Regions from separate parts of the Variovorax sp. P4_B11 genome, predicted to be linked through region 2. Evidence: predicted binding sites of a transcription regulator. Region 2 holds the regulator's gene; each other region holds the start of a gene.
What was found. Region 2 encodes sigma-54, which starts transcription at its own class of promoters, with help from an activator protein. Its sites were predicted from a motif close to TGGCANGNAANCTGCTTT; they were not measured.

Region 1 (9,518 bases), on a different contig from region 2:
GCCGGGACCAGCGGCCCCTGATCGTGGGGGCCGGCATCGTCGTCCGCCGGCGACGCAGCGGGCGGCACGGAGGAAGCCTCGTAGAGCGGCGCCGGCTGCGACGGGGCGGCCGGTCGCGCTTCGTCCTCGGGCGTCGCGACGCCGCGCAATTCGTCGAAATGGCCGGCCGCGGCCGGGGGAGCGAGCGCGGCCGCCAGCGCGGCAGGCGCTTCGAGGGCCTGGGCGTCGAAGAGGGATTCGTTCAGTGGGTCCACAGTGCGCCGATTGTCACACTGTGGTCACGAATGCCGAGGGCGGGCGCGTGAGAAAAGTCCGAAACGTCGCGCCGCCTCGACATGCGCTCATCGCCGCAGGTCGAGCGTGAATGGAAACTCGCGGCTGCCCGCCAGCTCGATGGTCGCCGGCGGCGTGCTCATCAGGCCCGGCGTGTGGCCCATCCGCGTGAAGCGCGAATGGCGCCGGCTCTCGGCCTCGTAGGCGTTGACCGGGAAGGTGTCGTAGTTGCGCCCGCCCGGGTGGGCGACGAAGTACTGGCAGCCGCCCAGCGATCGCTTCATCCAGGTGTCGACGATGTCGAAGGTCAGCGGCGCATGGGCGCCGATGCTCGGATGCAGCGAGGAGGGCGGGTTCCAGGCCTTGTAGCGCACGCCGGCCACGAACTCGCCGACCGTGCCGGTGGGCTGCAGCGGCAGCGCGCGGCCATTGACGGTGATGACGTAGCGGCTCTCGTTGAGGCCGGTGACGCGCACCTCGATGCGTTCGAGCGACGAGTCGACGTAGCGTACGGTGCCGCCGGCCGAGCCTTCCTCGCCCATCACGTGCCAGGGTTCCAGCGCGTTGCGCAGCGACAGCTCGACGCCCATGGCCTGCACCTGGCCGACCAGGGGAAAGCGGAACTCGAAGTGCGGCGCGAACCAGTTCGGGTCGAAGGCGAAGCCGGCCTGGCGCATCTCGCTGATGACGTCGTCGAAGTCCATCTTGACGAAGGTCGGCAGCAGGAAGCGGTCGTGCAGCTCGGTGCCCCAGCGCGTGGCCGGCGCCTGGTACGGCTCGTCCCAGAAGCGGGCGATGAATGCGCGCAGCAGCAGTTGCTGCGCGACGCTCATGCGCGCATGCGGCGGCATCTCGAAGGCGCGCAGCTCGAGCAGGCCCAGGCGGCCAGTGCTGGAGTCGGGCGAGTAGAGCTTGTCGATGCAGAACTCGCTGCGGTGCGTGTTGCCCGTGACGTCGACCAGGATGTTGCGCAAGGTGCGGTCGACCAGCCAGGCCGGCATGTTCTGGCCATAGATCTCGCGGTTGCGGGCGATCTCCTTGAGCGCGATCTCGAGCTCGTAGAGCTGGTCGTTGCGCGCCTCGTCGACGCGCGGCGCCTGGCTGGTCGGGCCGATGAACATGCCCGAGAACAGGTAGCTCAGCGACGGGTGGTTGTGCCAGTAGAGCAGCAGGCTGGCGAGCAGCTCGGGCCGGCGCAGGAAAGGGCTGTCGGTCGGCACCGCGCCGCCCAGCACGAAGTGGTTGCCGCCGCCGGTGCCGGTGTGGCGGCCGTCGGTCATGAACTTCTCGGCCGACAGGCGGGTTTCGAAGGCCGCGTTGTAGAGGAACTCGGTGTGGTCGACGAGTTCGCGCCAGTTGTGCGCCGGGTGGATGTTGACTTCGATCACGCCCGGGTCGGGCGTGACCTGCAGCAGCTTGAGGCGCGGATCGCGCGGCGGCGGATAGCCTTCCATGACGATCTTGACGCCGAGCTGCTCGGCCGTCGCTTCGACCGCGGCGACCAGGTCGAGGTAGTCCTCCAGACGTGCCAGCGGCGGCATGAAGACGTACAGCACGCCCGAGGCGCTGCCGAGCTTCTCGGCCGCCGGCCCATTGGCGCGGCGCGGGTCGCGCACCTCGACGCAGAGCGCGCTGCGGGTGATCCAGTGGGCCGACTCGCCGCGCCGCGGCTGGCGCGGCTTGGTCGGGTCGATGGCCTCGTCGCCCGCGCGGGCCGGGCCGTCGCCCGGCGACTGCATGCGCAGTGCTGCCGGCGCGGCTTCGGGTGCGCCGAAGGCGTAGGGCACGGCGCCGCGGTCGGCGCTCGCACCGGTCGGCAGGCCGGTGTAGCGCGCACGGTAGTCGGCCGCGCTCGGCAGGCTGCCGAGCGGCGCGGTCGGGTCGCGCTCGACCAGGTAGGGGTAGTCGCCCTTGCTCGTCCAGGGCTGGGAGTCGAGCGGCAGCCGGTAGCCCATCGGCGAGTCGCCGGGGATCAGGTACATGCGGTCGTCGCGCAGGAACCAGGGGCCGGTCTTCCAGCCCGGGCCTTCGAGGGCGGGCGCGTCGCTGTCGGCGTTGCCGGCCTCGATCGGCAGCATGTAGCCGATCACCGCATCGAGCTTCTGCGTGAACACCCGTCGAAGGCGCACGCGTTCCATCTCGTCGTCGAGCTTGGAATCGAAGGGATCGACATTGACCGGCAGCCGGCGCTCGCGCCAGAGGTAGTAGTAGACGTCCTCGTAGCCGGGCTGGATGAAGCGCTCGGTGAGGCCCAGGCGATGCGCCAGCACGGTGCTGAAGCGGCGTGCGTCCTCGCTGGTGTAGTGGGTGGGGTGCCGCTCGTCGGCGAACAGCTCGGGGTTGTGCCACAGCGTCTGGCCGTCGGCGCGCCAGTAGATCGACAGCGCCCAGCGCGGCAGCTGCTCGCCCGGATACCACTTGCCCTGGCCGAAGTGCAGGAAGCCGCCCTGGCCGTATTCGGCGCGCAGCTTGTGCACCAGTTCGGTGGCATAGCCGCGCTTGGTCGGGCCCAGCGCATCGGTGTTCCATTCGGGCGCGTCGCGGTCGCTGGTGGCGACGTAGGTCGGCTCGCCGCCCATCGTGAGGCGCACGTCGCCGGCCTTCAGGCGCTTGTCGACCAGGTCGCCGAGCGCCAGGACCTCGGCCCATTGCTCCTCGGTGTAGGGCTTGGTCACGCGCGGCGATTCGTGGATGCGCGTGACCTTCATCTCGTGGCCGAACTCGACCTCGGCGTCGTCGACCACGCCTTCGATCGGCGCGGCGCTCGACGGCGTCGGCGTGCAGGCCAGCGGGATGTGGCCTTCGCCGGCCAGCAGGCCGGAGGTGGCGTCGAGCCCGATCCAGCCGGCGCCCGGCAGGTAGACCTCGCACCAGGCGTGCAGGTCGGTGAAGTCGACCTCGGTGCCGCTCGGGCCATCGAGCGCCTTGACGTCGGGCGTCAGCTGGATCAGGTAGCCCGACACGAAGCGCGCGGCCAGCCCGCAATGGCGCAGCAGCTGCACCAGCAGCCAGCCCGAGTCGCGGCACGAGCCCGAGGCGTTGGCGAGCGTCTCCTCGGGCGTCTGCACGCCGGGCTCCATGCGGATCAGGTAGTTGACGTCGCCCTGCACCTGCTGGTTGAGGCCGACCAGGAAGTCGATGGTGCGCTGTTCCTTGCGGTCGATCTTCTCGAGGTAGGCCTTGACCAGCGGCGTGGCCTCGTCGGCCACCAGATAGGGCGCCAGTTCCTGGGCCTGCGACTCGGTGTACTTGAAAGGGAAGTTCTCCGCCTGCGGCTCGAGGAAGAAGTCGAAAGGGTTGTAGACCGCCATCTCGACCACGAGGTCGACCGTGACCTTGAACTCGCGCGTCTTCTCGGGAAACACCAGCCGCGCCTGGTAGTTCGCGAACGGGTCCTGCTGCCAGTTGACGAAATGTTCGGCGGGCTCGACCTGCAGCGAATACGAGATGACGTTGCTGCGGCAATGCGGTGCCGGGCGCAGTCGGACCACCTGAGGACCGAGTTGCACCGGACGGTCGTACTTGTAGTGGGTGACGTGGTGGAGGGCGGCGTGGATGGACATTTTTTCTCGGTGCGTCGAGGGTGCCTCGGAGTGAGACGCATACTAGCCGACACAGAAAGCAATTTGCGCGCCAAAGAAGTGCGCAAGGGAGTGAATTGCAGATGCGTCGGAAATTCGGTCCGTGATGGCCGGGCTGGAAGGGCGTGCCCTGGCCGCGTTCGCCGCGATGGCGGGCTCGCTGCTGGGCGCGGCGCTGCAATTGCAGCAGGCCGAGCTGTGGCCCGCTGCGTTCTATGCCGGCCTGCTTGCCGGCGCAGGGGTGGGCTGGCTCGCGCTCCGCTCGCGGCGGCAGGGGCCGGCGGCTTGGCTGCGGCTGTTGCTGGCGTTGTGGCTCGGTGCGATGGCCGGGGGCGGCCTGGCAGGATGGCGCGCCACTGCGTATGCTGCCGGCGCACTGCCACCAGCCCTCGAAGGCCGCGACTTGCGTCTGGAAGGGCGGGTCGCGAGCATGCCCCAGCATGGCCCGGGCGGCCTGCGCTTTTCGTTCGAGGTGGAATCGGCGAGCTGGTTCGACGCCGCGTCGAAGGGTGAAGGTCCGCCGCGCGTGCCGTCGCGGATCTCGCTGGCATGGTTCGCGCCGGGTGGCGGTCCGTGGGCTCGCGCCGAGGCCGGCGCGCCGGCCCTTGCAGGGGCCGGCCTCGGGCCGATCCACGCGGGTGAGCGCTGGCGCTTTGCCGTGCGGCTCAGGGCGCCGCACGGCAGCCTCAATCCACATGGCTTCGATCACGAGCTGCGCATGTGGGAGCAGGGCGAGCACGCCAGCGGCCAAGTGCGCAACGGGGTTCGCGATCCGTCGCCCGAGCGCATGGCATCGGGCTGGCGCCACCCCGTGGAGCGCTTGCGCGAGGCGGTGCGCGATGCCGTATTCGAGCGCGTCGGCGACCCGCGCCAGGCCGGTGTGATCGCGGCGCTGGTCACCGGTGACCAGAACGCGATCGAGCGCGCCGACTGGGACGTCTTCCGTGCCACCGGCGTCGCCCACCTGATGTCGATCTCGGGGCTTCACATCACGATGTTCGCCTGGCTCGCGACGCTGGCGGCCGGTGCCCTGTGGCGCCGCAGCGCGCGCCTGATGCTGCGCTGGCCGGCGCAGCATGCCGCGCTGGTCGGCGGCGTGCTGCTCGCCACCGCCTATGCGGTGTTCAGCGGCTGGGGGGTGCCCTCGCAGCGAACCGTTCTGATGCTCGCCGCCATCGGCTTGCTGCGCCTCACGGGCCGGCGCTGGCCCTGGCCCTTCGTCTGGCTGTTCGCCTGCACGGTGGTGGTCGCAGCCGATCCGTGGGCGCTGATGCAGGCGGGTTTCTGGCTCAGCTTCGTCGCCGTGGGCGTGCTGTTCGCCGCCGAGGGGGCGGCGCCGGGCGGCGCGCCCGCCGGCATCGGCGCGCGCCTGCTGCGCATGCTGCGCGAGCAATGGGTGGTGACGCTGGCGCTGACGCCGCTCACGCTGCTGCTGTTCCAGCAGGTCTCGGCCGTCGGTCTGCTGGCCAATGCGATCGCGATTCCCTGGGTCACGCTGGTGGTGACGCCGCTGGCGATGCTGGGCGTCATCGTGCCGCCGCTCTGGCACCTGGCCGCCGAGTCGGTGCAGGCCTTGCTCGCGGTGCTGGGATGGCTCGCGGCGCTGCCCTTTGCGAGCTTCTCGATGCCCGCGCCGCCGCTCTGGACCGCCGTGGCGGGCGTGGCCGGCGGTGCCCTGCTGGCGATGCGGCTGCCAGGGTCGGTGCGCGTGCTGGGACTGCCCCTGCTGCTGCCGGCGCTGCTGTGGCAGGCGCCAAGGCCGGCGGCGGGGGAATTCGAGTTGCTGGCGGCCGATATCGGACAGGGCAATGCGGTGCTGGTGCGCACCGCCTCGCACAGCCTGCTCTATGACGCCGGGCCGCGCTACAGCCCGGAAAGCGACGCCGGCCAGCGCGTGCTGGTGCCGCTGCTGCGGGCGTTCGGCGAGCGGCTGGATCTCGTGGTCCTGAGCCACCGCGACAGCGACCACACCGGCGGCGCCGCCGCGGTGCTCGCCACGCAGCCGCAGGCGAGCCTGCTGAGTTCGATCGAGGACGGGCATCCCTTGCAGGCCGTGCGTCCGGCGCGGCGCTGCGAGGCCGGCCAGCGCTGGCGCTGGGACGGCGTCGACTTCGAGCTGCTGCACCCGCAGGGCGACGACTATGCATCCTTCGTGCCGGCGAAGCCCAATGCCATCTCCTGCGTGCTGCGCATCGGCAACGGCCGCGCCACCGTCTTGCTGGCGGGCGACATCGAGCGCCTGCAGGAAGCCGCGCTGGTGGCCCGCACGCCGGACCTGCGCGCCGACCTGCTGCTGGTCCCGCACCATGGCAGCAAGACCTCCTCGAGCGCGCTGCTGCTCGACGCGGTGCAGCCGCGCTTCGCGCTGGTCCAGGCCGGCTACCGCAACCGCTTCGGGCATCCGGCCGAGGAGGTGGTGGCGCGCTATCGGGAGCGCGGGATTGCGTTGGCCGAGTCGTCCCGCTGCGGGGCGGCGACATGGTCGAGCAGCACGCCGTCGGAACTGGGCTGCGAGCGTTCGCGAGGGCGGCGCTACTGGCATCACGTGCCGCCATGAAGTCGGGCAGGCGCGATATCCGCCATCTTCCGGAGGGGTTTGGCCTTGAACTTGCTAAGCTATGGTCAAGGAGATTGGTCGTCCCATGCACAAATTCGATGAGATGTACGAGCAGCTGCCCTACCACGGCGCGGCAGTGCGAAGCCACTACAAACGTTACGACCAATGGCTCGCCCGGCAGCCCGCCGAGGTGATGCGGTCGCGGCGGGAGGAGGCCGAGCTGATCTTTCGCCGGGTCGGCATCACCTTCGCGGTCTATGGCGCGAAGGACGAGGATGGCTCGGGCACCGAGCGCCTGATCCCCTTCGACCTGCTGCCGCGGATCATCCCGGCCCACGAGTGGGCATCGATGGAAAAAGGCCTGGTGCAGCGCGTCACGGCGCTCAACCGCTTCATCCACGACGTCTACCACGGCCAGGAGATCGTCAAGGCCGGCGTCATCCCGGCCGAGCAGATCCTGAACAACGCCCAGTACCGCCCCGAGATGGTGGGCGTCAAGGTGCCCAACGACATCTACTCGCATATTTCGGGCATCGACATCGTGCGCGCCCCCGATGCCCAGGGCAACGGCGAGTACTACGTGCTCGAGGACAACCTGCGCGTCCCCAGCGGCGTCAGCTACATGCTCGAGAACCGCAAGATGATGATGCGGCTGTTCCCCGAGCTGTTCAGCCAGAACCGGATTGCGCCGGTCGCGCACTATCCCGACCTGCTGCTCGAAACCCTGCGCGCCTCGGCCCCGCCCGCCACCGCCGAGCCCACCGTGGTGGTGCTGACGCCCGGCATGTACAACAGCGCCTATTTCGAGCACGCCTTCCTGGCCCAGCAGATGGGCGTCGAGCTGGTCGAGGGGCAGGACCTGTTCGTCAAGGACGACTTCGTCTACATGCGCACCACGCGCGGCCCGCGCCGGGTCGACGTGATCTACCGCCGGGTCGACGACGACTTCCTCGACCCCGAGGTGTTCCGCCCGACCTCGACCCTCGGCACCGCCGGCCTGATGCGGGCCTACCGCGAAGGCAACGTCGTGATCTGCAACGCGGTCGGCACCGGCGTGGCGGACGACAAGTCGATCTACCCCTACGTGCCGAAGATGATCGAGTTCTACCTCGGCGAAAAGCCGATCCTGAAGAACGTGCCGACCTACATGTGCCGCAACAAGGACGAGCTGGCCTACACGCTGGACAACATGAAGGACCTGGTGGTCAAGGAAGTGCACGGCGCCGGCGGCTACGGCATGCTGATCGGCCCGGCCGCGACCCAGGCCGAGATCGAAGACTTCAAGAAGGCCGTGCTGGCCAAGCCCGACGGCTACATCGCGCAGCCGACCCTGAGCCTGTCGACCTCGCCGACCTTCGTCGATGCCGGCATCGCGCCGCGCCACATCGACCTGCGGCCCTTCGTGCTGTCGGGCAAGGAAGTGCAGATGGTGCCCGGCGGCCTCACGCGCGTGGCGCTCAAGGAAGGCTCGCTGGTGGTCAATTCGTCGCAGGGCGGCGGCACCAAGGACACCTGGATCCTCGAGGCCGATCGCAGCGCCAAGCCGCGCGCCCCGGCGCCTTCGCAGTCGCAAAACCAGTCCTGATCAGAGAGCACACGGAAGCACACACCCATGATGTTGTCACGCACCGCCGATCACCTCTACTGGATGTCGCGCTACACCGAGCGGGCCGAGAACACCGCGCGCATGCTCGACGTCAACTACCAGACCTCGATGCTGCCGCAGTCGGCCGAGGTGGCCCAATACGGCTGGCAGGGCCTGCTGTCGATCAGCGAGCTGCTGCCGCTCTACAACGAGAAGCACGAAGGCTTCAAGCCCGACGAGGTGATGGAGTTCATGGTCAAGGACGAGTCGAATCCGTCGTCGATCCTGTCCTGCCTGCGGGCCGCGCGCGAGAATGCGCGGGCGGTGCGCGGCTCATTGCCCACCGAAGCCTGGGAGACCCAGAACACCACCTGGCTCGAAGTGAACCGGATGCTGCGCGCGGGCGATTTCGAGCGCGACCCGGGGCAGTTCTTCGAATGGGTCAAGTTCCGCTCGCACCTGTCGCGCGGCGTGACGCTCGGAACGATGCTGCAGGACGAGGCCTTCTATTTCTCGCGCCTGGGCACCTTCCTCGAGCGCGCCGACAACACGGCACGCCTGGTCGACGTCAAGTTCCATGCGCTCAACAGCGAATTCTTCGGCACCGCCACCGAAGAGGACCAGGAGTACGACTTCTATCACTGGAGCGCGATCCTGCGCAGCGTCTCGGCCTTCGAGGTCTACCGCAAGGTGTACCGCGACGTCATCAAGCCCGAGCGCGTGGCCGAACTGCTGATCCTGCGCGCCGACATGCCGCGTTCGCTGCACGCGAGCCTGCGCGAGGTGGTCGACAACCTCGACATGGTCAAGAACGAGCAGAGCGCCGAAACGCAACGCCGCGCCGGCAAGCTCTTGGCCGACCTGCAGTACGCACGGGTCGACGAGATCCTCGCGACCGGGCTGCATGCCTACCTGACGCAGTTCCTCGATCGGGTGAACGAACTGGGGTGGCGGATCAGCCAGGACTTTTTGGTGCCTGGGCACTGAGGCCGTTGATGCGCGGCCCTGTCAGGCCGCAGTGGCCTGACGCACCGCGCGCTCCCAGCGGGCCATCGATTCCTCGGCCTGTGGTCGCCCGATCGTCGGCATGAACCGCCTCTCGATCCGCCACAGTTTCGACAACTGCCCCACGTCGCTGTAGACCCCGGTCGACAGCCCCGCCAGGTAGGCAGCCCCCAGCGCCGTGGTCTCCGTGACTTCCGGCCGCACCACCGGAATGCCTAGCAGGTCCGCCTGGAACTGCATCAGCAGGTCGTTGACGCAGGCCCCCCCGTCCACCCGCAACTCGGCCACCGGGGCCCCGCCCGCGGCCACCGCGTCGCGGCTCATGGCCTGCAGCAGCGCCGCGCTCTGGTAGGCGATGCTCTCCAGCGCCGCGCGCGCGATGTGGGCGACCGTGGTGCCGCGCGTCAGCCCGGTGATGATGCCGCGCGCATCGGCGTCCCAGTAGGGCGCGCCGAGCCCGGTGAAGGCCGGCACCATCATCACGCCGCCGGCATCGGGCACGCTCTCGGCCAGCGCC
Region 2 (9,518 bases):
GCCAAGGATTTCGCACCTCACGACGTCACCTTCTACCTGCGGGAGCTGGCCGCCAGCTACCACAGCTACTACGACGCCGAGCGCATCCTGGTCGACGACGAGCCAGTCAAGCGGGCCCGCCTGGCGCTGGTCGCGGCGACCGCGCAGGTGCTGCACAATGGTCTCGCTGTTCTGGGCGTCAGCGCGCCGCAAAAGATGTGATTCCCTCCTCCACCATGAAGACAAGACAAAGCGGCAACATCGTCATCGGGCTGATCGTCGGCCTGGTGCTCGGGCTCGGCATCGCGCTCGGGATCGCGGTCTACGTGACCAAGGTGCCGATCCCGTTCATGGCCAAGACCCAGCGCGGCGGCGCCGAGCAGGACGAGGCCGAGGCGCGCAAGAACCGCGACTGGGATCCGAACGCACCGCTGGCCGGCAAGGCCGGAGCGCCGGCCCGTGCGCCGGCGACCGCGCCGCCGGTACCCGCCACGGCCCCCGCCACGGCCCCGGTGACCGCAGCCGCTCCGCCCGCCGGCCCGGTGCCGGTCGTGGTGGCCCCCGGCAGCGTGGCCGCGCCGCGTCCGCCGCGCACCGCGCCGGTGCCGGCGGAAGCCAATGCGCTGCCGCCCTCGAACGACCCGATCGGCGATTTCGCGAAGGCCCGCAGCGGCGCGGGCGCAGGTGCTGCGGCGCCCGCCGGTGCCAGTGCCGACCCGTTCATGTATTTCGTCCAGGCCGGTGCCTTCCGCACCCAGGAGGACGCCGATGCGCAGCGCGCCAAGCTCTCGCTGATGGGCGTGGAGGCGCGTGTGACCGAGCGCGAGCAGGCCGGCCGTACCGTCTACCGCGTGCGCGCCGGCCCCTTCAACAAGAAGGACGATGCCGATCGGCTCAAGGAGCGGCTCGACGATGGCGGCCTCGAATCGGCCCTGGTGCGCGTCCAGCGCTGAAGTCATGGCCCCCACGCTCCCCCACTGCGTGTGGTCGCTGCCCCCCGAGGGGGCCGCAGGCCGCCTTGGGGCGGCCCGGCGCCGGCCTGGCCCCCACGCTCCCCCACTGCGTGTGGGTCGCTGCCCCCCGAGGGGGCCGCAGGCCGCCTTGGGGCGGCCCGGCGCCGGCCTGACACTTCACCGATCTTTACTTTGGGCGGCCGGGGAACTCCACCCCGGTTCGCGGGCTCTTTCTGCCGACAGGAGAACTTCTTAATGCAACGTCGTGATTTTTCTTTGGCCGCTGCTTCGCTGGCCCTTCTTCCGCTGGCCGCGCCCTCGCATGCGCAGGGCCGCCCGTTCAAGGCCGGCACCGATTACATCGTGCTCGGCAAGCCGGCACCGGTCGATGCGCCCGCGGGCAAGGTCGAGGTGGTCGAGTTCTTCTCGTACAACTGCCCGCACTGCGCCGCCTTCGAGCCCAAGCTCGAGGCCTGGGTCAAGCAACTGCCGCCGCATGTCGCGTTCCGGCGCATTCCGGTGCCCTTCGTCGGCAACGACACCGAGGCCAAGCAGCGCTTCTACTATGCGCTCGAAGCCATGGGCAAGGTCGACGAATTCCAGCCCAAAATCTTCCAGGCCATCCACCAGCAGCGCCTGAACCTGACCGGCGATGCCGCGATCCTCGCCTGGGTCGAGAAGCAGCCGGGCCTCGACGCGAAGAAGTTCGCCGAGCTGTTCAAGTCGTTCTCGGTGGTCGGCAAGGCCAAGCGCGCCTCGCAGCTCACGACCGACTACCAGGTGGCCGGCGTGCCGGCGCTCGGCGTCGCCGGCCGCTGGTATGTCGACGGCGACACCGCCGGTTCGCTCGACCGCGCCCTGCAGACGGTCGACTTCCTGATCGCCGAGGCCCGCAAGGGCTGAGCGCCCGGGCGGTCCGGCCGCCCCGACTTCCGTCCACGAAGCCCGCTTCCGCGGGCTTTTTCGTCAAGGCCGCGCAAGTGGCGTCCCGGGGACGCATACAATCGCAGAGCAAGTTTCGTGCCTCTATGACCTCTCCCTCCCTCTCCTTCCTACGCCGCCCCGTGCGCGTGCTGTTCCTCGCCATCGTGCTGGCCGGTCTCGCATCGCTGGCCCAGGCCGAGCAGGCTGACCGGAGCAAGCCGATGAACATCGAGGCCGACGCGATGCGCTACGACGACCTCAAGCAGACCAGCGTGTTCACCGGCAACGTGCTGGTGAACAAGGGCACGATCCAGATCCGCGGCGCGCGCATCGACGTCCGCCAGGACCCCGAGGGCTACCAGTACGGCGTCGTCACGGCCGAACCGGGCAAGCTCTCCTACTTCAAGCAGAAGCGCAATGCCGGCACCGACGAGTGGATCGAGGGCGAGGGCGAGGTCATCGAGTACGACAGCCGCGCCGACAATGTGAAGTTCATCCGCCGCGCGGTCATGCGCCGCCTGATCGGCGCCACGCCCAGCGACGAGAGCAGCGGTCCGCTGATCGTCTACGACCAGAGCAACGACACTTTCACGGTGAATGGCGCGTCGCTGCCGCCGAACGCCGGCGTGGCGACCCAGCCGAGCGGCCGCGTGAAGGCCATCCTGACGCCCAAGCCGGCGACCGTGCCGGCCGCGGCGCCGGCGGCCGGCGCCGCCAAGCCCGCCGCCACGCCGGCGCCGGGCAACAGCCTGCGTTCCACCACCACGCTGGGCGGAGACTTCAAGAAGTGATCGAAGCAGCCGGGATCAGTGCCAGCGACGGCCAGCCGGGCAGCCGGCTGGAGGCGCGCAGCCTGCAAAAGAGCTATGGCAGCCGCAAGGTCGTCAAGGACGTGTCGCTGGCCGTGCAGAAGGGCGAAGTGGTCGGCCTGCTGGGCCCCAACGGCGCCGGCAAGACCACCTCCTTCTACATGATCGTCGGGCTGGTGCGGGCCGACGCCGGCGACATCATGATCGACGGCGAGCCGATCGCCCACATGCCGATCCATCGCCGCGCGCGCATGGGCCTGAGCTATCTGCCGCAGGAGGCCTCGATCTTCCGCAAGCTGACGGTCGAGGAAAACGTGCGCGCCGTGCTCGAACTGCAGAGCGAGCCCGACGAGCAGGGCCGCATGGTGTCGCTCGGCAAGGCGCGCATGGAAGAGCGTCTCGCCGAACTGCTGGCCGACCTGCGGGTCGACCACCTGCGCGATTCGCCGGCGCTGTCGCTGTCCGGCGGCGAGCGCCGCCGGGTCGAGATCGCGCGGGCGCTGGCGACCCAGCCGCGCTTCATCCTGCTGGACGAACCCTTCGCGGGCATCGACCCGATCGCCGTGATCGAGATCCAGCGGATCATCAACTTCCTGAAGGAGCGCGGCATCGGCGTGCTCATCACCGACCACAACGTGCGTGAAACGCTGGGCATCTGCGATCACGCGTTCATCATCAGCGACGGGCACGTGCTGGCACAAGGCACGCCTTCGGAGATCGTCGACAACGCCGAGGTACGGCGCGTGTACCTGGGCGAACACTTCCGGATGTAGGAGCCCAATCTCGATGAAGCAGGGGCTTTCGCTTCGCGTCTCCCAGCACCTGGCGCTCACGCCGCAGCTGCAGCAGTCGATCCGGCTGCTGCAACTGTCCACGCTCGAGCTGAGCCAGGAAGTCGAACAGATGCTCGACGACAACCCGTTCCTCGAGCGCACTGCCGAGGAGGCGGCGCGCGAGGAATTCGGCCTGGAATCGGCGGATGCGCCGGTGCGCGACGAGGATCGGCAGGCCGAAGTCGAGGGCGATTTCGCGCCGGGCCCATCGGCGCCGGCCGAAGTCGCGGTCGCCGCGTCCGAAACCGAGACGGCCACCGCCGACGCCGTCGACGCCGAGCCCGACTGGGAAGGCGACGGCACGGTCGACCTGGCGCCCGACGACAGCGAATGGGGCGGCGACGCCCCGGCGCGCACCAACAACCTGGGCGACGACGAGCGCACCGACGCCACCGAGCTGGCGCGCAGCCAGGAGTCGCTGCAATCCTTCCTGCACCGGCAGGCGCTGGGCCTGCGGCTCAGCGAGACCGATTGCGCCGCGCTGCGCTTCCTGATCGAGTCGCTCAACGACGACGGCTACCTCGAGGATTCGCTGCCGGCCCTGGCTTCGGGCCTGGCCGGCGACGACAACGACCAGTTCGACGACCTAGTGCACCACTTCCAGGTCGCGCTTGGCCTGCTGCAGAGCCTGGAGCCGGTCGGTGTCGGCGCCCGCAACCTCGGCGAGTGCCTGACGATCCAGCTGCGCGCGCTGGCGCATCCCGGCGAGAGCGCCGACGAGGCGCAGGTGCGCGAGACGGCCATTGCGATCTGCAAGCAGCCGATGGAGCTGCTGGCGCGGCGCGACTTCAAGCGTCTCGCGACCCTCACGCGCAGCAACGAGGAAGAGGTTCGCGCGGCCCTGCAGCTGATCGCCAGGCTCGAGCCCAAGCCCGGCCGCCGCTTCGTCGACGTCGAACGCAACGTCGTGATCCCCGACGTGATCGTCACGCGCATCGGCAACGGCACCCACACCAAGTTCCGCGTCATGTTGAACCCCGAGGTCATGCCGCGGCTGCGCGTGCACGACATCTACGCCGGTGCGCTCAAGCAGCACAAGGGCGAAGGCAGCCAGGCGCTGTCGCAGCGGCTGCAGGAGGCGCGCTGGTTCATCAAGAACATCCAGCAGCGCTTCGACACCATCCTGCGGGTGTCGAACGCGATCGTCGAGCGGCAGAAGAGCTTCTTCGTGCACGGCGAGCTGGCGATGCGGCCGCTGGTGCTGCGCGAGATCGCCGACGAGCTCGGCCTGCACGAGTCGACCATCAGCCGCGTGACCACCGCCAAGTACATGGCGACGCCCTACGGCACGGTCGAGCTCAAGTACTTCTTCGGCTCGGCGCTGGGCACCGAGACCGGCGGCAACGCGTCGAGCACCGCGGTGCGGGCGCTGATCAAGCAGTTCGTCAGCGCCGAGGATCTCAAGAAGCCGCTGTCGGACAGCCAGATCTCCGAGATGCTCAAGGAGCAGGGGATCGAATGCGCGCGCCGCACGGTGGCGAAATACCGCGAGGCCCTGCGCATCGCGCCGGCCAATCTGCGCAAGGCACTCTAGCGATGCCTCTCGGCCGGGGCCTGAGGGTGCGCGGGTGGCTCGGCGCGGCACTCGTGGCGGCGACCGTGCTGGCCGGCGGCTGCGCCATGCTGCCGGCCGATTTCGAGCGCCAGCCATCGAGCGCGATCGCGGCCTCCACGGCCACCACGCTGGGGCGGATCGCCAAGGCCTCCGCGCCCGATCCCGACCTGAGCGGCTTCCGGCTGATGCCCGGCGGCGACTTCGCGCTCGACACGCGCTTGCAGCTGGCGCGCCGCGCCGAGCGCACGCTGGACGTCCAGTACTACCAGATCGAGAACGACGAGACCGGCCGCTACTTCCTGCGCAGCCTGCGCGACGCGGCGCTGCGCGGCGTGCGCGTGCGGCTCTTGATGGACGACCTCTACACCTCCGGCGAGGACGAGCTGCTGCTGGCGCTGGCCGCGACGCCGAACCTCGAGCTGCGCCTGTTCAATCCGTTCCCGGCCGGGCGCGGCAGCATGGTGCAGCGCTTCTCGCGTTCGCTGTTCGACTTCGACCGCGTGAACCGCCGGATGCACAACAAGCTCTTCATCGCCGACGGCACGATGGCGGTGGCGGGCGGGCGCAACATCGGCAGCCAATATTTCGCGCAGGCCGCGGGCGCGAACTTCCTGGACATCGACACCTTCGTCGCCGGTGCGCTGGCGAAGCGCCTGGGCAGCCTCTTCGATCTCTACTGGAACAGCCCCTACGTGCGGCCGATCGGCACCGTGGTCGCTTCCTCGCTGACGCCCGAGGAACTGCAGCGGCGCTTCGAGCAGGCCACCGGCCCCGCCAACACCCCGGCGCCGCGGCCGCCGGCGCCGAACGACGTCCTGGGCTACGCGCCGCTGGGGCCGGAGCTGAAGGACGGCGCCCGGCTCGACCTGATCTGGACCCTGGCCGAGGCCTATGCCGACGCGCCCGACCGCGTAGTCGGCAAGACCGCGTCCTATGGCGGCGTGCCGCTGCTCGATGTCGACAGCGTGCGCTACAACGTGATCGAGCAGATGCGGCGCTCGCGTTCCGAAGTCACGCTGGTGTCGCCCTACCTGATCCCGGGCAAGGCCGGGCTCGAGGTGATGCGCGAGGTCCGCGGCCGCGGGGTCCGGATCAGCGTCGTCACCAATTCGCTCGCGGCCACCGACGAGCCGCTGGTCCACACCGGCTACCGGCGCTACCGGCCCGACATGCTGCGCCTCGGCGTCGAGATCCACGAGCTGAGCTCGGCGCGCACCAAGCGCAGCGTGCGGCTCGGGCTGTTCGGCTCGCAGGTCGGCCGGCTGCATGCGAAGGCGGCGATCTTCGACCGCCGCGCGCTGTTCCTGGGTTCGATGAACTTCGACCCGCGCTCGGACAACCACAACACCGAGATCGGCCTCTTCATCGCCAGCCCCGAGATGGCGCAGCAGATGCTCAAGCTGCTCGACGTGCTGAAGCAGCAGGGCGCCTACCGGGTGCGCTTTGCCGAAGGCAGCGAAGGTCTCGAATGGGTCACGATGGAAGACGGTGCCGACCCGGTGCTCACCGTCGAGCCCGACGCGGGCCTGTGGGACCGCGTGATGCTGGAACTGCTCGCGCCGCTGGCGCCGGAGAGCCTGCTGTAGAACCCGCGGGCCCCGGGCCCGCGCGCCGCTTCACTGGATGTTGACCGCCTCGACCTGCACCAGCAGCCTGACCTTGTCCTCGAAGCCGAAGGCCAGGCCCCAGTTGATGCCCCACTGGCTGCGCTCGACCGTGGTCTCGAAGTCGCCGCCGCAGATCTGGCGGTTGATCAGCGGGCTCAGGTAGCAGTTGAAGCGGTTGGCCTTGAGCAGCACGGGTCGGGTCTGGCCCATCAGGGTGAGCGTGCCGTTGACCTGCGTGACCTTGTCGCCGCTGAAGTCGAGGCGGTCGGCGACGAAGCGGGCGATCGGAAACTCGGCGACGTTGAAGAAGTCCTTGCTCAGCAGGTGGCGGTTGAGCAGGTCGACGCCGGTGTTGATGGAACTGATGTCCATCGTGATGTCGACCTTGCCGCCGGTGCCCGACGGGTCGATCTTGATCTGGCCGTCCTTGGTGCTGAAGCGGCCGCGGTTGGTGGTGGTGCCGTAGTGGCCCATCTCGTAGTTGACGAAGGTATGGGTCGGGTCGACCACGTAGCTGGCGCCCTTGACCGGGCCGCCCGCCGGCTTGGCCGCCGCCTCGGGCGCCTGCTGGGCGCCGGCCAGTGCAGCCGCGGCCGTCAGCGCGGCGAAGGTGAGCAGTTTCTTCATGACGAGCTTTCGGGTGAACGTGGAAACATCGGTGGACTTCACAGGGGGCCGAGCCCGGTCAGCACCAGCTTGAAGCGGACCTGGACGTCGTCGGCCACCATCGAGGTGTCGGTCCATTCGCCTTGGCCGATTTTGAAGGCGAGGCGCTGGATCGTCATGCTTCCGCTGGCGGTCGACTGGCCGTAGGACTGCGTGATCTCGACCGGCACCAGCACCTCCCTGGTGCTGCCCTTGATCGTCAGCCGGCCGGCGACCTCGAAGCGGCCGCCGCCCAGCGCCTTGATGCTGCTGGAACGGAAGTCGGCCTTCGGGAAGCGCTGGCTGTCGAACCAGGCCGGCTTGGGCAGTTCGGCGTCGCTCTGGGGCAGGCCCAGGCTGGCGCTCGCGACCTCGATCTGCAGCGCCACGCTGCCGCCCTCGGGCTGGCGCGGGTCGAAGGCCACCTGGGCGTCGAACTTCTTGAAGGCGCCTTCCACCGGCACGCCCATCTGCTTGGTCACGAAGACGATCTGGCTCGGAGCCGGCAGCAACTTGGCCGGTGTCGCCGGCTCGGCGCCGGCTGCGCCGGCAACGAGGGATGCGGCCGCGTACAGCAAGGCGCGGCCGAGGGAGAACAGGGTCATGGGAAATGCCTTCGGCGTGAAAGCGGCGACATGCGGTCGAGCAGGCCGTCGCAGTCGATGAAGTGGTGCTTGAGCGCGGCCGCGACATGGACTGCCGCCACCGCGGCGAGGCTGAAGGCGCCGGCGTGGTGCAGCGGCTTCAGCACCGATTCGGCGAACGCCTTGTCGACCGGCACGAAGTCCGGCAGCGGCAGCACGCCGAGCCAGACGACCGGGAAACCCAGCGCCGAGCTGTAGGCCCAGCCCAGCAGCGGGACGGCGAAGAACAGCAGGTACAGCAGCAGGTGCAGCCCGCGGTGCGCGGCCAGCTGCCAGCCCGGCATCGCTGCCCGGATGCGTCTCGGCAGCGGCGGCGGCGGGTGCGACAGGCGCCATAGCAGGCGCAGCGCAGACAGTGCCAGGATCGTGATGCCGGCCCATTTGTGCCAGTTGTAGAGCTTGAGGCGCAGCGGCGAGAAAGGCAGGCCGGTCATCGACAGGCCGACGCCCAGAGAGCTCAGGATCATCAGCGCCAGCAGCCAATGCAGGGCGATCGCCACCGTGCCGTAGCGCGGGGCATCGGGGATATCGGCCAGGGGGGGCGGAGGCTGGGCGGGCATGGTCGACGCATAGGCGCTTCAGCGCTGCACCCGCCGCAGCAAGGCCTGCAGCGTCGCGGGCTGCACGGGCTTGCGCAGCGCCTGCCAGCCGCGCTCGCGGGCCAGCTGCTGCGTCGCGTCGTCGATGTCGGCCGAGACCAGCGCGAGGGGGAGGGAAGGGCGCCGGCGCTGCAGTTCGGTCGCCAGCGCGATGCCGTCGAGCGGGCCCGGCAGCCGGATGTCGCACAGGGCGATGTCGAAGGCTGCCAGATCGGGCAGTGCGAGCGCCTCGGTCGCGCTGCCGCAGATCTGTGGCCGGGCCCCCCACAGGCGCAGCAGTGCCGCGATGCTGTCGGCCACCACCGCGTTGTCCTCGATCACCAGCACGACCAGGCCGGGGCGCAGCGCCTGCGTTCCCGGTGCCGTCGCGGTCTCGACGCCCGCCGCTGCAGCCGATGCCAGCGGCGCGCCCTGCGGGGCTGCGGGCAGCGCGAAGGCGAACACCGAGCCGCGCCCCGGTGCCGAGCGCAGCGAGATCTCGACGCCCAGCCGCAGGGCCAGCCGCCGCACGATCGCCAGGCCCAGCCCGTGGCCGCGCTGCAGGTTGCGTTCGATGTTGCCGACCTGCTCGAAGTCGCCGAACACGCGCTCCTGCGCCTCCGGTGCGATGCCGATGCCGGCGTCGCGCACCTCGATCCGCCAGGCTTCGCCGCGCTGGCGGCAGGCCAGCAGCACGCGGCCGCGAGGCGTGAACTTGAGCGCGTTGTCGACCAGGTTGCCGAGGATCCGGCGCAGCGCCACCAGGTCGGTCCAGACCACGGCGTTCGCCGGGCAGCGCACCCGCACCCGGCCGCTGCCGGCCTGGCGCGCGAATTCGGACAGCAGCGGCGCCAGTGCGACCGCCGCCGGCGAGATCGGGTCGGCGGCGGCCTCGATGCGCCCGATCTCGAGCAACTGGTTGGTCAGCCCCTCGAGCGCCTGCTGGGCCCTCGACAGCGCGGCCACCGTGCCCAGCACCGTGACCATGTCC
Region 3 (9,518 bases), on a different contig from region 2:
GCGCCGCTTCGCGGCTCGCTGCGTCGGAACAGTAGATCGGACCGTCATGGCTCTAGCCAAGATCCCCGTCACGATCGTCACCGGCTTCCTCGGGGCCGGCAAGACCACGCTGGTGAACCACCTGTTGGCGCAGTGCAGCGGCACCTACGTCGGCATCATCGTCAACGAGTTCGGCGAGGTCGGCATCGACGGGCAGCTGATCGTCGCCGATGACCAGCCGCTGATCGAGATCACCAACGGCTGCGTTTGCTGCACGGTGCGCAAGGACCTGACGGCCGCGGTGAGCGAGCTCCTGCAACGCGCCGAACGTCCGGTCGAGCGGCTGATCATCGAGACCTCCGGCCTGGCCGATCCCGCCCCCGTGCTGCAGAGCTTTCTCGCCGATCCCGCCCTGTTGCAACTCGTGGAACTCGAGTCGGTGGTCACCGTCGCGGATGCGCGCCACATCCTGATCCACATCGGTGACGACATCGTGCGCGAGCAGATCGCCTTCGCCGACGTGATCGTGCTCAATAAGATCGAGATCCCTAGCGCACCGGAGATGGAGCAACTCGAGACAGAGCTGCGCCGGCTGAATCCGGCTGCGCACCTGGTCCGGACCGAGCGAGCACAGGTTTCGGCCGCCGAGCTGCTGGGCATGAAGCGCTTCTCCTTGCCGTACGTGCTTTCGATCGAGCCCGATCTGCTGGACGGCGAAGCGCATGACCACGAGCACGACACCTCGATCGGCTCGTGCAGCATGGAAATCGACGGTGCGATCGATCCGGAGCGGTTCAGCCGCTGGATGAACCAGCTGGTCCAACGCGAAGGCGCACGGCTGATGCGTACGAAGGGCGTGCTTCACTTCAACGGCGAGGCGCGCCAGTTCCACTGTCACAGTGTGCACATGCTGCTCGATGCGCGGCCTGGACGGCGGTGGGGCCCCGACGAGCCGCGCCGCAGTAAGCTGGTCTTCATCGGGCGAGAACTTGCGGGCGACGCCTTGCGCGAGGGCTTTCTCGGATGCCTGGCGGTTCAGCCTGAACGGACGCCGGCTCCTGCCGCCGAATCTGAAATGGAGCACCCATGAAACTCCAGCATGCGTTGGGCGGTCTCGAGAACCTCGGGCCTGTGAGCCTCGAAACCCGAGTCTTCGTGCAGGAATGGGAGAAGCGTATCTTCGGCATCCACACGGTGATGATGGCCGAGAGCGCCCACCTCGCAGAGGCATTGCCCAGATATCCGATGGCCAGCTTGCCCACCACGTTCAAGCACACTTGGACTTGGGCCTCGCTACGCACCGGTGCCGAGGGCATGCAGCCCTTCGAGTACTTCAAGTTCCGCTACTACGAGAAGTGGTTGATGGGCATCAGCCAGTTCTTTGTCGACGAGGGCTACATCACCGCCCAAGAGTTGGCCTGGTGGACCGCACATTATCGCGTCCAGCCCGATGCGCCGCTGCCCGAGCGGCCCAGCGAGCCAATCAAACATCAGGTTGTCGACTACCTGTTGCATGGCGACTCCAGCCTGCGGCCGCTCCCGAATGCACCGCGGTTCACGGTCGGCCAGACGGTGCACGTGGCCGACCCCGCGGCGGCTGACCACACGCGGCTACCCGGCTACCTGCGCAATAAGAAGGGCACTGTCCGCGAGGTCTATCCGGGTGCCTTCGAGTATTTCTGTTCGACCGGGCCTGACGGGCTGGAAGGCCCGATGCCGGTGTACCGCATTGCGTTCGACGCGCGCGACATCTGGGGCCCCGACCTCTGCGAACCGAATACGACGATCTACGCCGACCTCTTTGAGGTCTATCTGCAATCTCGAACGCCCAAGGAAGAAGAGAAAACGCCATGAGCAGCGATCTGTTCAAGTACAACGACGAGCGCGAAGCAGCGAGTGCTGCGAAAGTGCGCGCACTGGAGGCCTTGCTTATCGAGAAAGGCGTGATCGGCAGTGACTCGGTCGATGCGGTGCTCGATCATTTCGAGAAGACCGCGGGACCGTTCAACGGCGCGCGCATCGTTGCGCGGGCATGGGTCGATCCAGCCTACAAGCAGCGTCTGCTTGACGATACGCCTCAGGCCATTGCCGAGCTTCAGCTGCCGCTGGGCATGGAAGGCGCCGAGGGTGAGCACATGGCCGCGGTGGCCAACGGTCCGGGTGTGCACAACCTGATCATCTGCACGCTCTGTTCCTGCTATCCGTGGCCGGTGCTTGGGCTGCCGCCGTACTGGTACAAGGATCCGGTGTTCCGCGCCCGAGGCGTGCGCGAGCCGCGTGCAGTCTTGCGCGAGTTCGGCGTGCCGATAAGCGAGCACATCGAAGTGAAGGTGTGGGACAGCAGCGCGCAGATCCGCTGGTTCGTTGTGCCTGAGCGGCCGGCCAACACCGACGGCTTCAGCGAAGAGAAACTGGCTGCGCTGGTCACGCCGGAGGCGATGATGGGTGTCGCGCTGGTACCGCCGCCTACAGCGGCCTGAGGCGGAGTGCCATGTTCACTCGCTTTGAGGAATATGCAGCTTCTCAGATGCTGGGCCATGCAGACTCGCCTCCGCGCAGCCAGGGCAAGCTGTTCTTTGCAGAGGCGTGGCAACGGCAGCTCTTCGGGTTGACGCTGGCCGTGGCCAAGCAGGGGCACTTCGACTGGGAGGACTTCCGGCAGCACTTGATTGAATCGATCGGCGACTGGGAACGGCTCGACTGCGCCGCGCAGCCGCCCTGGGACTACTACGAGCGGTTCTTTGGGGCGCTGCTGCAGGTCCTGGAGCGGCAGCAGGTTGTAACTGAAGGCGAACTGGCCCGGGTCCTGGCCGATCGGCCGTTGCGGAGCAGTGAATGAGCGCCGAGTGGCTGTCCTTTTCGGGCTTGGTCCTGATGTTCGCTTTGGGGCTGCGGCACGGGTTGGACCCGGACCACATTGCCTGCATCGACGGACTGACCTGGCGGGCACTCAATCATTCGCATGCCCATGCAGGTTGGATCGGGACCTTGTTCGCGCTCGGTCACGGCCTGCTGGTCACGCTGATCGCGGTGGTCGTCAGCAAGCTGGCGCTGCACTTCGATCCCCCGGGCCTTGTGGTCACCGTTTTCGGATGGATTCCAACCTTGCTGCTGATCGTGGTTGGTTGCCTCAATCTGCGCCTGCTGCTGCGCAGGGACGAGGCCTACGCGCCGACTGGTTGGAAAATGAGCCTGATCCCTGCGCGCTTGCGGCAACAGACGAGCGCCTGGTCGGTGGTGGTCATTGGTGTGCTGTTCGCCACCGTCTTCGACACCGCCACACAGGCGGCAGCCTGGGGCTACGTCGCCAGCAACAAGAACGGCGGCGTATGGGCTGCCTTGCTCGCAGGGATGACCTTTACGGCAGGGATGATGGTGACCGATACGCTGGACGGCCGCATCATCTGCCGAATCGGCCGAGGCATCGAAAATCCGAAGGCAGGGCGCCGCGTGCGCCGGACAGTGGGCTGGCTCATCGTTGCCATGTCATTCGGCGTAGCTGTCTACAACGTGGCCAAGGCGTTGTTGCCGGAAGTCGAACTCGACGACATGGCGTTTTCATTCGCCGGCGCTGCGCTGGTTGTTGTCATGCTGGGCATCTGGGCGTGGAATGCCAGGCGCGCACGTGGTGCGCAAGCGGCCGTCATGCCCGGCCTTCGGGAAGACGCGCCCCCAGCACCCCTTCCTTCGCGGCCCTCCTGATGTCGCCCCGCGGCGTACGTCGGTGAACCGACAGCTTCAGGCATGCAGCGCGGCTGCGGTCCGGTGGCCTCAGCCAGATGCGAGACTGCAGTTGATTGAGAGTTCCTGCTGCGGGATGGCTGGCAGCTTCGGCTACGAGGCGCGCCACTACGACATCTCGATGCAAATGGCCGAAGCGTCGTTGCTTCCAGCGATCAGACAACAGCCGGGCGCGTTCATGGTGGCGGACGGCACCAGCTGCAGGCATCAGATCGCCGATGACGCGGGTCGAAATGCGCTGCACGTCGCGTGCCTGCTGGATGAACTTCTGATCCTGTCTGACCGACCAACAAGAAGAGACTGAATGCGCGACTTTCTTGCGGTCGCGTCGCGGAAGAACATGAGGAGCTTAGACATTTCACGATCCCAGCCGCGTCGAAGGAAGACATCGTCAATCTGTTCAAGGCCTCGATAGAACTCGCTGGATCCGGACCGAATGGGCCGCGCTTCGTGTTCCGCTCAATGGCTGGATCGATCCATCGGCGTCCCGAGCTATCGCGACGATGCTCACCGGGCCGGGCGTTCGCGGCAGCGGAAGCGCCGCCGCGAACTGCTGCCATTCGAATTCTCGTCGGGGCCGGACCTCGGTCGATTGCCAGGTTGCCCCGCCGTCAGTGCTGAGAGCTACGCTACAGATGCCGTTGTTGCTCCAGGCCCAGCCCTTGACTTCTACATCATCAGTGGAGATGGTGTCGCCGGGTGCCGGATGGGTGATCATCGAATTGGGTTCGACGGCCCACACCGGCTCTCGAATGACTTTGCCTTCGTGCTCGCCGTCGCGGTTGTACCAGACAGTCGTGAAGGGGGAGTTCGCACGCCTGCCTTGGACCGACAGCCGGCAGAGCCACTTCGTCATGTTGGTGCCGAACCAGCCTGGCACGACCAGGCGAACCGGGCCGCCCCGCTCGCGTGTCAGGGGTTCGCCATTCATCTCGTAAGCCACGAGCACCTCGTGAGACAGCGCTTTCGAGATCGGCAGATCCTTGCGGTATCGATTCACCCTGCGGCCGCCGAACTCGCCGCTGTCGAGGCCGTCCGACCAGACATGGGTGGCACCCGCCTCGAGCTGCGCTTGTTCGAGCAGCACAGCCAGCGGCACACCCGTCCACCGTACGTTGCCTACCCGCCAGAGATTGCCGTCGGCCGGCACCAGGGGGCTGCCAAAGCACTCGTGGAAGGCCGTGACGGAGACAGAAGGCAACTGCCTGAGACCGTCCAGCCCGATCGAGAAAGGCCTGCGGACGAGCCCGTCAACTTGCAACCGCCATCGCTTGGCGTCGACTTCGACGGAGCCCATATGGATGGTCTCGAAGAGCTGCGCATCGGAGGTGATGAAGTCGCGCAGCGCCGCAGGGGCGGGTGGCGGCTTCAGATGGAATCCGGGAGACCGGCCAATGACGAGCGAGCGCTCAGCTCCTTCAGGCAGCGGTGGCAGGAACTTGGCGCTATTCATCCAGCACCCCGGCAGTCATCTCATCATCGAGCAGGCGCGGAAACTGCGGATCGGACGGCCCCGACCACGCGACTGGCTCGTGGCGGCGGCGTTCGACACCCAGAGAGAAGACGTCGAATCGGTTGTAGTAGCCCACCACGTCATGAAACTGCTTTGGCTCGATGCACTTGTTCAGGTCGAACTCGGCATAGGCGATCCCTTCCTCGTGCTGGAGCGTGTCGCCGATCTGCGTGCCGGTCGGGTCCACGAACATCGATGCGGCGCGCGGCGTGCCGTCGACCACCTCTGCCACGGCCGGATCGCGATCCACAAGAAAGTCACGCATCGCCTTGTCCATGAAGCTCGCGCAGATGATTCCGAACGCCTTGGCTTCGAACGAATGGGCGGACGCCCGAATACGGTTTGCCGCAACGTTGTCGAAGTTTCCGCCGCCCGACGGCTTGCGCGTGGGCCACATCGGAGGCCAGCTGGAGACATGAATCTGCTCCGCCTGCGCCATGAGCGAGAAGCGTGCGAGCGGGTTGGTGTTCTCGCCGCAGATCAGTCCGCCGATGCGCCCGAAACGTGTCTCGGCGACCCGAAGCCCCTGTCCGTCTCCAGCCGCCCAGACCAGCTTCTCGTAGAAGGTCGGCACCAGCTTGCGATGATGGTTGAGCAACTCGCCCGTCTCGCCGATCAGGATGTTCGAGTTCCAGATGCAGCCGGCGCTCACGGTGCTGCGTTCACTGATGCCCATCGACACGCACACCCCAAAGCGCTTGGCGGCCGCGGCAATCAAGGCCACCTCGGGCCCCGGCACGTAGACGCTGTTCTCGACCATCGCCTCGAACAGATCATGGTTGTAGATGGGCGCCCACAGGGCTGCCCACACCGGGAACGCCGGGATATACGTCTCCGGGAATGCGATCACCTGCGCGCCATGAAGGGCGGCCTCCTTGATGATGGACACGGCCTTTTCGGTCGTGGCGGTCTTGTCGAGCAGTACCGGCGCTGCGTGGGCGGCGGCAACCTTCACCCGGGGCAATGAACTCATGTCAGGTACTCGCTATGCGTTGCTGAGACCCACAGGATAGTTGCCGGTACAGCCGCATAGATACTCGAAAAACGCAACTAGAGGTGCGTTTTTACAGGCGCTGCGGATCCTTGCAGGATCTGCGCACAGCCGGTTGTGAATTTACCGGCGGCCATTTGCACGGAACATGCTCACCATTGCTGTGTCGCGGACCTGATCCGTTCAACCCAGCCTTGAGGGCCCATGGACCCATCACAAGAGTATGTTCGCCTTTCCCGCACCGGCCTCTGCGCATGCGGTGGCACGCATCGTGACAATGAAGAGTGTCTCGCAGGACAGCCTGCGAACGCCGACGACGCGCTGGCCGGGGCGATGGCCGGGGGCATGCTGCACGGGCTCTTTCCCGAGCAGGGCCTGCGGCGTGCATTCGTCAGGACGCTGGGTCGGGCAGGGGCGCTGGCCGCGCTCACGGCACTCACGCCGCTGACCCAGCTTGCCGCCGTCGCGCAGGAGCGCAAGGGGGCGCCGGAGAAGAAGCGGCTCGCTGTCGGATTCCTGCCCATCACCTGCGCGACGCCGCTGATCTATGCGGAGCAGCTCGGACTCTTCCCGCGCGAGGGGCTGGAACTGAGCCTGCAAAAGATCGCCGGAATCGCGCTGATTCGCGACAAGATGGTCAACGGCGAACTGGACATCTCCCAGCAGGTGATGCCCGTTGCGCTGGCCATGTCCGCCGGCATCGGCGGCGCTCCCATTCCCACCCGTGTGATGACGGTGCTCAACCAGAACGGCAACTCGCTGGTCCTTGCGATGAAGCACAAGGACAACCGCGACCCGAAGAACTGGAAGGGCTTCAGGTTCGCCGTGCCGTTCGAGCAATCCCACCAGATGCTCCAGCTGCGCCACTACCTGGCATCGGCAGGGCTGGACCCGGAGCGGGACGTGTCCTACCGCGTCGTTCCTCCTTCCGAATACGTGTCCAACCTTCGCGTGGGCAACATCGACGGTTTCTTCGGCGGCGAGCCGGGCGGCCAACGGGCCGTGTACGAAGGCGCGGGTTTCATTCACCTGGTATCGAGCGAGATCTGGCCGGAGCATCCTTGCTGCTCGGTCACAGCGACCGAGGCCTGGATCAAGGCCCATCCGAACAGCTTCATGGCCGCCTACCGCGCGATCATCGCAGCGAGCCTGCATGTGTCCGAGCCTGCCAATCGCGCAGGGATGGCCAAGATCCTTGCCCAGCCCCAATATCTCAACCAGCCCGAAACGGTCGTGGACCAGGTCCTGACCGGCAGGTATGCCGATGGCCTTGGCAACGTGAAGACCCTGCCGCGCCGCATCGACTTCCAGCCCTTTCCTCACTACTCGAGCGCGGTATGGCTGCTGACCCAGATGCGCAGATGGAACATGATCAAGGAGGACCTGGACTACAAGGGCCTCGCCCGCCAGGTGATGCTGGCCACGGATGCAAAACGCCTCATCGAGGAGCGCGGTGGCAGGGCGCCTGAGGTCGGATTCCGCAAGGAAACCATTTTGGGCAAGAGCTTCGACTCCGACCGCCCCGCCGACTATCTGAAGTCGCAGGGCAGGGCGTGATCATGCAGGGCTCGGTCCCGACCTCACGCTCCTGGCTGGCCACCTTGGCGATCGGCCTGCTCTTGCTGGCAGTCTGGCAGGCACTTGCCTCCAGCGGGGGCGGCAGCGCGCCGGCAGAGATTTCGGACTACGACAGGCTGATGGGCAAGAGCCCCGGTGCATCCGTGGAGCGCTCGGCCATTCCGACCCCGATCGACGTGTTCAAGCGCGCCGGCGAACTGTTTGCGGATCCATTCCGCCGCAATGGCGAGAACGACCTGGGCATTGCCTGGCACTTGCTCGACTCGCTCAGGCGCGTGTTCAGCGGCTACGCCCTGGCCGTGCTGGTCGGAGTTCCCTTGGGCTTCTTGCTGGGACTGGTTCCATGGCTGGGTCAGGCGCTGAATCCTTTTATCCAGCTGGTGCGGCCCGTCTCCCCCATGGCTTGGATGCCGCTCGCGCTCTACACGCTGAAGGACAGCGGCGCCTCGGCGATCTTCATCATCTTTATCTGTTCGATCTGGCCCATCCTGCTCAACACCCTGTACAGCACCGCGAGCGTGCGCCAGGACTGGACCAATGTCGGTCGCGTCATCGGACTCACGCCACTGGAGCGCGCGCGCAAGATCGTCTTTCCGGCAGCAGTTCCCATGATCCTCACGGGCATGCGCATCTCGATCGGCATCGCCTGGCTGGTGATCGTGGCGGCGGAGATGGTGGTGGGCCAGAGCGGGATCGGCTTCTTCGTGTGGAACGAATGGAACAACCTGCAGATCTCCAGCATCATCGTCGCCATCGTGATGATCGGCATTGTCGGCCTGGTGCTCGACCAGTTGCTGGGCGCATTGATGAAGCAGCTGAGCTTCCGTGAATGAAAGGTCAGACGATGTTGCGGCCAGCTTTCTCAACTGTTTCGACTGCCTCGACCGCAACGCCCGGGTTCCTGCGCGTTTGCGGTGTGCGGCAGACCTTCAGCACGCCCAAAGGCGAATTTCCTGCGCTCAGCGAGATCAATCTGGAGATTCGCAGGGGCGAGTTCGTCGCCCTGATCGGCCACTCCGGTTGCGGCAAATCCACGCTGCTCAACCTTCTCGCCGGCCTGGCATCCCCGACCGCGGGAACCGTCTCGTGCGATGGGGAGGTCATCCGTGGGCCCGGACCTCGGCGGGCGATGGTGTTCCAGAACCATTCTCTCCTGCCGTGGCTCAGCTGCTTCGACAACGTGCGCATGGCCGTGCGCAGCGTGTTTCGTGCCGAGTCTGCTTCCGCGGTCGATCGCCGCACCGAGGCGGCGCTCGAGATGGTCGGCCTGGCGCATGCCGCGCACAAGAAGCCCAGCGAAATCTCAGGCGGCATGAAGCAGCGCGTCGGCATCGCCAGGGCACTGTCGATGGAACCGCAGGTCCTGCTGATGGACGAGCCCTTCGGCGCGCTCGACGCGCTCACGCGCGCCAAGTTGCAGGACGAGCTGCTCGGCATCGTCGAGAAAACGGAAAGCACGGTGGTCATGGTCACGCATGACGTGGACGAGGCGGTGCTCCTTGCGGACCGCATCGTCATGATGACCAACGGTCCCGCGGCACGGATCGGGGAGATCCTGGACGTCCCCATAGGGCGCCCGCGCGATCGCGTCAGCCTGGCGACCGACCCGACCTATGCGGAGTGCAGGCGCGCACTGATGGACTTCCTGTACCGCCGCCAGGCCCACGTCGAACAGCCCACGGGCTGAATACTTCTCGGCCCCGTTCTCCAGCCCGA

Region 1: the regulator sigma-54 is predicted to act here: its motif matches at 3,892-3,909, upstream of AC1DYD_RS36410 (transglutaminase family protein).
Region 3: the regulator sigma-54 is predicted to act here: its motif matches at 6,362-6,379, upstream of AC1DYD_RS17550 (CmpA/NrtA family ABC transporter substrate-binding protein).

Annotation. Positions count from the first base shown of each region.
Region 1 is NZ_JBFUHO010000078.1:17,841-27,358, reverse strand. Features, by position in the region: gene AC1DYD_RS36415 (circularly permuted type 2 ATP-grasp protein) at 1-254, opposite strand, end outside; gene AC1DYD_RS36410 (transglutaminase family protein) at 342-3,836, opposite strand; gene AC1DYD_RS36405 (DNA internalization-related competence protein ComEC/Rec2) at 3,961-6,411, shown strand; gene AC1DYD_RS36400 (circularly permuted type 2 ATP-grasp protein) at 6,497-7,996, shown strand; gene AC1DYD_RS36395 (alpha-E domain-containing protein) at 8,027-8,983, shown strand; gene glpK (glycerol kinase GlpK) at 9,005-9,518, opposite strand, start outside.
Region 2 is NZ_JBFUHO010000010.1:77,431-86,948, reverse strand. Features, by position in the region: gene argS (arginine--tRNA ligase) at 1-201, shown strand, start outside; gene AC1DYD_RS12425 (SPOR domain-containing protein) at 216-932, shown strand; gene AC1DYD_RS12420 (thiol:disulfide interchange protein DsbA/DsbL) at 1,188-1,835, shown strand; gene lptA (lipopolysaccharide transport periplasmic protein LptA) at 1,961-2,647, shown strand; gene lptB (LPS export ABC transporter ATP-binding protein) at 2,644-3,438, shown strand; gene AC1DYD_RS12405 (RNA polymerase factor sigma-54) at 3,452-5,032, shown strand; gene AC1DYD_RS12400 (phospholipase D family protein) at 5,035-6,639, shown strand; gene AC1DYD_RS12395 (YceI family protein) at 6,670-7,287, opposite strand; gene AC1DYD_RS12390 (YceI family protein) at 7,326-7,910, opposite strand; gene AC1DYD_RS12385 (cytochrome b) at 7,907-8,509, opposite strand; gene AC1DYD_RS12380 (sensor histidine kinase) at 8,528-9,518, opposite strand, start outside.
Region 3 is NZ_JBFUHO010000018.1:25,530-35,047, reverse strand. Features, by position in the region: gene AC1DYD_RS17595 (MFS transporter) at 1-35, shown strand, start outside; gene AC1DYD_RS17590 (CobW family GTP-binding protein) at 47-1,069, shown strand; gene nthB (nitrile hydratase subunit beta) at 1,066-1,833, shown strand; gene nthA (nitrile hydratase subunit alpha) at 1,830-2,459, shown strand; gene AC1DYD_RS17575 (nitrile hydratase accessory protein) at 2,471-2,818, shown strand; gene AC1DYD_RS17570 (HoxN/HupN/NixA family nickel/cobalt transporter) at 2,815-3,681, shown strand; partial or broken gene AC1DYD_RS17565 (hypothetical protein) at 3,755-4,024, shown strand; gene AC1DYD_RS17560 (molybdopterin-dependent oxidoreductase) at 4,121-5,173, opposite strand; gene AC1DYD_RS17555 (carbon-nitrogen hydrolase family protein) at 5,166-6,206, opposite strand; gene AC1DYD_RS17550 (CmpA/NrtA family ABC transporter substrate-binding protein) at 6,429-7,781, shown strand; gene ntrB (nitrate ABC transporter permease) at 7,784-8,635, shown strand; gene AC1DYD_RS17540 (ABC transporter ATP-binding protein) at 8,647-9,489, shown strand.